3 regions of the Streptomyces sp. NPDC101194 genome follow, and region 2 is predicted to be linked to each of the others. Evidence: riboswitches for the same ligand, from Rfam matches in the RefSeq annotation. Region 2 holds a riboswitch; each other region holds the start of a gene.
The links. Region 2 has a riboswitch for cobalamin ahead of ACIRP2_RS03555 (prenyltransferase/squalene oxidase repeat-containing protein). Riboswitches for the same ligand answer to the same signal wherever they lie in the genome.

Region 1 (2,256 bases), on a different contig from region 2:
CCTCGGGCTTGCGCTTGATGACCTGCTCCCAGGACACGTCGCCGAAGGTGGCGTCGAGGTCCGTGAAGACGTTCCTGCCCCCGGCGAGCCGGACGATCTCGTTGCCGATGCCCCTGCCGCCCGCCGTGAAGGCGGAGCTGTCGCCGGAGTCGTACACGAACACCGAGGGACGTGAGGAGCCCTTGAGCCCTGCCTCGACCGCCGTGATCTTCTGTCGCTCCTCGGCGATCAGCTTCTCGCCGCGCTCCGGTACGCCGAAGGTCCTGGCGACTTGGGTGATCTCGGTGGCGAGCTGATCGATACCGACCTTGCCGCTGGTGCAGTTCTCGATGTTCAGCCGGGTGTTGATGCCGTCCTTCTGGAGCCCCGCCCGGTCCTGGCCCTTGGCCTTGTCGAAGGCGCTGTTGTACCCGCCGTAGACGAAGTCGGGGTTGGCGCCGAGCAGTACCTCCTTGGAGGGGTACTCCTTCGCCAGCACCTTGGCCCTGGCGTACGCGGACCGGTACTCCGGCAGGATGCTGTCGTCCAGGTAGGCCGTCCCGGCCAGCCGGTCCTGGAGCCCGAGGGCGAGCATGATCTCGGTGACGTGCTGGTTCATGGTGACGACGCGCTTCGGCGGGGCGTCGAAGGTCGTCTTCGTACCGCAGTTGGTGACCGTGTAGGGAAAACCGTCGGCGGCCGGTGCGGCCTCTGCCTCGCCCTCGCCTCCCGTGCCGGAGCCGCAGCCGGTGAGCGGCAGCAGAAGCAGTGGTATGAGCGCGAGTGGTACACGGCGGATCCGGGGCATGGCCGAGCCTTTCCGGGGGATGTCCTCGTCCCCTGGGTCGTACGAGAAGGCGGCGCGGCCAGTATCTGGCTTCCGGGCTGCTGCAGCCCGGTCACAGTGGCGGGACCGTACCGGATTCACACCGGTTTCCTGACATGCGTCGCCCGAGTTTTCGAAGCCCATTCTGTCAGACCGCGAATTCCGCCAGGGCCTGACCCTTGCACGGCCGGCGCCGGGCGGCCCCGGAGGCCGATGTACGCGGCGACCGACAGCATCCGATCAAGGTTCGGGCTGCTGTGGTGTCGGTGGTCAGGCGTCGCCCGCGTCTCTCGATATTCCCCCGCTACAGCCGTGTTTCCCGAGGCATTGACGCTCTGCCCGTCCACCACGGCGGCGGTCGGCCGTGCGCTACGGCCGTTGGCGCGGTGGGTGCGTCCCGCGACAGGTCGTGGGCCTGCTGAGTGGTGCCGTCGAGTCGGCATCAGGTCGGCCTGCGTCGTGGCCGAGTTCCCCGCTTGCCGACCTTCCGCCGTTGCGTGGACGCGGTGCTGATCCCCGACGCCGCTCGGACGGTGCGGCGTTCGAAGCGGCGTGTGAAGGCACGACAGGTGGGCTCGCGCACGCACCCGCGTGCGCCGCAGCAAGCCGACGGAGCCTCAGAAGACCCTCGAAGCAGCAGACTTCGGCCCCGGCTCCTTCTCCGTCGTGCCGGACTGAGATCCGGGGGGCGACGGGGCTCGCCGGGCGTGCTCGTGCGCGCGGCCCGGCGAGCCGGCCGGCCGGTTCAGCCGGCGGCGGTCCAGGCGTGCTGCGCCCAGTGGGCGAAGCCGGTCCAGGGGATCTCCGGATGGGCGGCGTGGAGGGCGGGGATGTCGACGCGGTAGCCGGGCCCGTTCAGGAACGTCCACATCGCGTGCATGTCCGGATTGCCGATGGCCGCGAGCGGTACGTACTCGTGGCGGACCTCGCGTCCCAGCGCCGCACCGAGCGCGGCCGCCATCTGCGTGGGCGTGGGCGCGTCGCCGGCGAGCTCGATGCGCTGCCCGACGTACCGAGCGGGGTCGAGCAGCACTTCCGCGGCGAACGCGCCGAGGTCCGGCCTGGCGAGTTGCTGCAACGGCCGGTCGGGCGGCAACGGCAGGTCGAGTACGCCGTCGAGGATGCGCCGCGCTCCGCCGAGCGCGTTGTCGAAGAAGTAGGTCGGTCCCAGGATCGTGTACGGAACGTCGCCCGCGATCAGTTCCGCCTCGATGCGCGCCTTGCTCTCGAAATGCGGTACCCCGCTGTCCTGGTCGGCCCCGGCGACCGAACTGAACACGAGATGCGCAACGCGCTCCCGTGCCGCGGCGGTGAGGATGGCCCGCCCCTGCTCCACCTCGGCCTCGATCCCGGCCTCGAAGGGCGTGGTGAACGCGAAGACACCGGCCGCCCCCTTCATGGCCGCGGCGAGCGAGCCGGGATCGCTCAAGGATCCCGCCACCACCTCGACA
Region 2 (2,256 bases):
TGCGCACGCTGCCGGGGCTGCGGTCCGCGCTCCCGGACCGGGAGATCGTTCCGGGTGAGCTCCTCGACCTGGCGGGCCGCCGACTGCGGGCGATCTGGACTCCGGGGCACACGCCCGGTCATGTCTGTCTGCATCTGGAGGAGGAGCATCCGGGGAATCTGCCGGGCCGGGGGCGCCTGTTCTCGGGGGATCATCTGCTGCCGGGGATCAGCCCGCACATCGGGCTGTACGAGGACCCGGACGCCGCGCAGGGCGCCGCCCCCGCCGCCGGGGGAGACCCCATCGGTGACTACCTCGGCTCGCTGGAGCACATCGGCCGGCTCGGCGTGGCGGAGGTGCTGCCCGCCCACCAGTACGCGTTCACGGACGCCGCGGGGCGCGTACGGGAACTCCTGGACCATCACGAGGAGCGGCTGACCGGACTGCTCAAGCTGCTGGCCGCACCGCTCACGCCGTGGGAGCTGGCCGAGCGGATGGAGTGGAACCGGCCGTGGGAGCAGATCTCGCACGGTTCGCGGAACATCGCCGTCTCGGAGGCCGAGGCTCACCTGCGGCGTCTGGTCAGGCTGGGGCGCGCGGAGGCGGTGGCGGGGAGCGAGCCGGTGACGTACATCGCGGTGTGAAGGGCGCGGCGGGCCGTCGGGCGGGGGGCTCGTCCGGCCTCTCCCGGGCGCTCGGGCTCCGGCACGGGCCGGGCTTCCGGCAGGCGCGGTGAACCGTCGCCCGCCGGGGGCCGCACCGGGCCGCCGGCCGTCCCGTGGGGGACGGGCCCCGGACGGCCCCGGAACCCGTCCGACCCCGCCCGGTAGAGTGTGCGGGTCGTCATCATGCCCGTTCAGGGGGAAGCCGGTGCGAATCCGGCGCTGACCACGCAGCCGTGAACCGTCGTCGCAGACGGTGAGTCGGAATGCCCTGTCCCCGGTCGTGACCGGCTCGCGACCTCCGGAACCCCGGTGGTCGGCACCGTCGAGGTATACGGAGCCGGAGCCTGGTGCCTGAGCGTGCCTGTGCCCGGTTCCCCGCAGGAGAGGCCCCGCCCGCCATGACCGTACGCCGCAGCGCGGCAACGCTCGCCGCCATCGCCACCGTGCTCTGTGCGGCCGCTGCCCCGGTCGCGGTGGCGGCGCCGTCCCCCTCCCCTTCACCGTCCGTCGCCCTGCCGTCCGGGCTGTACGGCACGAAGGACCCGACCTACGACGGTGTCTGGCGGCAGTCGCTGGCCTTCCTCGCCCAGCGGCTGGAGGGCGTCACGCCCGCCACGGAGTCGGTGGACTGGCTGATCGCCCAGCAGTGCGGCAACGGCGCCTACGCCGCGTACCGGCCCGACGTCTCCCGGCCCTGCACCGAGAAGACGGTGCTGGACACCAATGCCACCGCGGCCGCCGTCCAGGCGTTCGTCGAGGTGGGCGGGCACCGGGACACCGTGAACAACTCGGTCCGCTGGCTGAAGTCCGTACAGAACGAGGACGGCGGCTGGGGCTACACCGCCGGCGCGCCCAGCGACGCCAACTCCACCTCGCTGGTGATCGGCGCCCTCGCCCGGCAGGGCCAGCGGCTCGCGGACATCACCACACCGGGCGGCAAGACCCCCTACTCCCCGCTGCTCGCGCTCGCGATCCCGTGCGGCGGCAAGGACGGCGGCGCCTTCGCCTACCAGCCCGACAAGGCCGGCAAGCTCGCCGCCAACGCGGACGCCACCGCGGCCGCCGTGCTCGGCACGATGGGCAAGGCGCTGGCCGTCGGGAACAACGCCGCGGTCAAGGGGACCAGCTGCCACCCGGGGTCCGATCCCACGCCCGAGCAGGCCGCCCAGAACGGCGCCCACTACCTCGCGAACGCCCTCGCCACGAGCGGCCACCTCGACCTGGCCCCGATGCCCGGCGCCACCGACACCACCCCGCAGCCCGACTTCGGCAACACCGCGGACGCGGTCGTCGCCCTGTCCGCCGCGGGCCACCAGGACAAGGCCGCCAAGGCCGTGGCCTGGCTGAAGAAGAACTCCGGCCCCTGGGCCGAGCAGAACGGTCCCGCCGCCTACGCGCAGCTGGTCCTGGCCGCGCACGCGACCGGCTCCGACGCGCGCGACTTCAACGGCGTCGACCTCGTCGACCGGCTGAACGCGACCGGTCCCACGCCCGCGGCCGTCACGACGCCCGACCCGTCCGCCGACACCGGGTACGAGGCCACGGAGAAGGACCAGGTGCACAGCGGCGACGACGTGATCGGTGGCGTGTGGTGGTTCATCGGCATCGGCCT
Region 3 (2,256 bases), on a different contig from region 2:
GGTCCGGAGCCGGGGCCCGGCGCGACGGCGACGCGACCGGGCTGTGCCGGCCCTTCGCCGCCGACCGGGCCGGGCTGGTCATGGGCGAGGGTGCCGCCGTCATGGTGCTGGAACGGGCGGACGACGCCCGTGCCCGGGGCACGGCACCGCGGGCGCTGGTCGCGGGCGCCGGGGCCACCACCGACGCCCACCATCCCATCAGTCCGCATCCGTCCGGCGTGGTGGCCCGGACGGCGGTGGAGATCGCGCTGCGCGACGCCGGGTGGGAGGCGGGAGACGTCGAGCACGTCAACGCACACGGCACGGCCACCCCGGCCAACGACGCCACCGAGGCCGCCCTCATCGCCGGGGTCTACCCGCACCGGCCGCCCGTCACCGCCCCGAAGGGCGTCCTGGGGCACTGCATGGGGGCGGCCGGAGCGATCGAGGCCGCACTGACCGTCCTGACGCTGCAACGCGGAATCGTGCCGCCGATCGCCAACCTGGACGCACCGGCACCCGAGTTCGACATCAACTGCGTCACCAGGTCCCCGCTGCGACAGCCCGTCCGGCGTGCCGTCAGCCACTCCTTCGGATTCGGCGGACACAACGCCGTGATCGCTCTTCAGCGCCCGTAGCACCAGGCAGGTGGTGCGACGGGAAACGGCCCGGCGTACCACCGGCCACACCGCCCGTGAGCTGCGCGGAGGCCCGTGATAGCTTGCCGGGGCCAGTCGAACTCCACGAAGGGGTCAGGGAATCCGGTGAGAATCCGGAACTGACGCGCAGCGGTGAGGGGGACGGGCGGGGCCACGGCCACTGGGAACACCCTCGGGTGTCCTGGGAAGGCGTCCCGTCCGCAGGAACCCGAGTCCGAAGACCTGCTGGCACCTGCGCCCGGTACCGGGCGCAGGACGCCGTGCAACGGGCTCCGCGTATGGGCCCAGAGACGCAGAGGGACTTTGTGCCGTCCATATCCGACCCCGTCCGCACCATGGCCGCGCTCGCGGCGGGACTCGTCCTGCTGACCGCCTGCGGGGGCGGAACAAGCGATTCCGTCGCGAAGCCCGGTTCCACCGACGGATACCCGGTGACGTTGAGGAACTGCGGACGCACCGTCACCGTCGAATCCGCACCGCGGCGCGCCGTGTCGGTCGACCAGGGATCGACGGAGATCCTGCTCTCCCTCGGCCTCGCCGACCGGCTGGCCGCCACCGCGACCTGGACCGACCCGGTGATGAAGGGGCTGGAGAAGGCCAATGCCGGGGTCCCGAGGATCGCGGACAACCGGCCGTCGTCGGAGAAGGTCCTCGACCAGGAGCCCGACTTCGTCAGCGCGTCGTTCGAGTCGACGCTCGCCAAGGGCGGCGTCGCCCCGCGCGAACAGTTCGAGGAACTCGGGGTCCCCACCTATGTCTCGCCCGCCGACTGCACCGGCAAGGACAACAGCGGCAGCGGCGACGGCGCCCGTACCGAGCCGCTGACCATGGACAGCGTCTACGACGAGGTGCGCGAACTGGCCAGGGTGTTCGGCGTGGCCGAGCGCGGCGACAGGCTCGTGGCGCAACTGCGGGCCCGGGTGAAGAAGGCGGCCGAGGGCGTCGACGCCTCCGACGCCACCATCCTCTACTGGTTCTCCGACTCCAAGGCCCCGTACCTGGCCGGCTGCTGCGGAGCACCCGGCATCATCACCCGGGAGCTCGGCGCCAAGAACGTCTTCGACGACACCCGGGACGAATGGCCCCAGATCAGCTGGGAGACCGTCGCCGACCGCAACCCCGACGTCCTGGTCATCGGTGACCTGACCCGTAAGGCACAGACCGCCGAGAGCGCCGCGAAGAAGATCGAATTCCTGGAGTCCAACCCCGTCACCAAGAACATGGACGCCGTCAGGCACCGGCGGTACGTCCTGCTGAGCGGCCAGGCCATGAACCCGTCCATCCGGACGGTCGAGGGCGTGGAACGCGTCGCCGCCGGGCTGCGCGCCTTCGGGCTCGCGGGATGACGGACACCGGACGCGCCGCGGCCCCGGACACGTCACGGACCTCCGCGACCGGCGTGGGCGGCGCGACGGGTCCGCGGAAGCTGCGCGGCGGAGTCCTGTGGGGCTGCGGCATCGCGCTGCTCGTGCTGTCCGTCGCGATCGCCGTCACCATCGGCCCCGCCCGTATCTCCGTCGCCGACGTCTGGTCCACGACGGCCTCCCACCTCGGCTGGGGCCGATCACGGCTCACGCCGATCCGGGACGGCATCGTCTGGAACCTGCGCATGCCGCGC

Region 1: another riboswitch for cobalamin. It lies ahead of ACIRP2_RS32335 (ABC transporter substrate-binding protein); the one in region 2 lies ahead of ACIRP2_RS03555 (prenyltransferase/squalene oxidase repeat-containing protein).
Region 3: another riboswitch for cobalamin. It lies ahead of ACIRP2_RS34890 (ABC transporter substrate-binding protein); the one in region 2 lies ahead of ACIRP2_RS03555 (prenyltransferase/squalene oxidase repeat-containing protein).

The regions. Positions count from the first base shown of each region.
Region 1 is NZ_JBIWOS010000011.1:164,379-166,634, reverse strand. It holds gene ACIRP2_RS32335 (ABC transporter substrate-binding protein) at 1-787, opposite strand, end outside; cobalamin riboswitch at 826-978, opposite strand; gene ACIRP2_RS32330 (NmrA/HSCARG family protein) at 1,551-2,256, opposite strand, start outside.
Region 2 is NZ_JBIWOS010000001.1:807,037-809,292, reverse strand. It holds gene ACIRP2_RS03560 (MBL fold metallo-hydrolase) at 1-623, shown strand, start outside; cobalamin riboswitch at 800-935, shown strand; gene ACIRP2_RS03555 (prenyltransferase/squalene oxidase repeat-containing protein) at 1,043-2,256, shown strand, end outside.
Region 3 is NZ_JBIWOS010000013.1:130,729-132,984, reverse strand. It holds gene ACIRP2_RS34895 (beta-ketoacyl-[acyl-carrier-protein] synthase family protein) at 1-617, shown strand, start outside; cobalamin riboswitch at 694-883, shown strand; gene ACIRP2_RS34890 (ABC transporter substrate-binding protein) at 974-1,984, shown strand; gene ACIRP2_RS34885 (FecCD family ABC transporter permease) at 1,981-2,256, shown strand, end outside.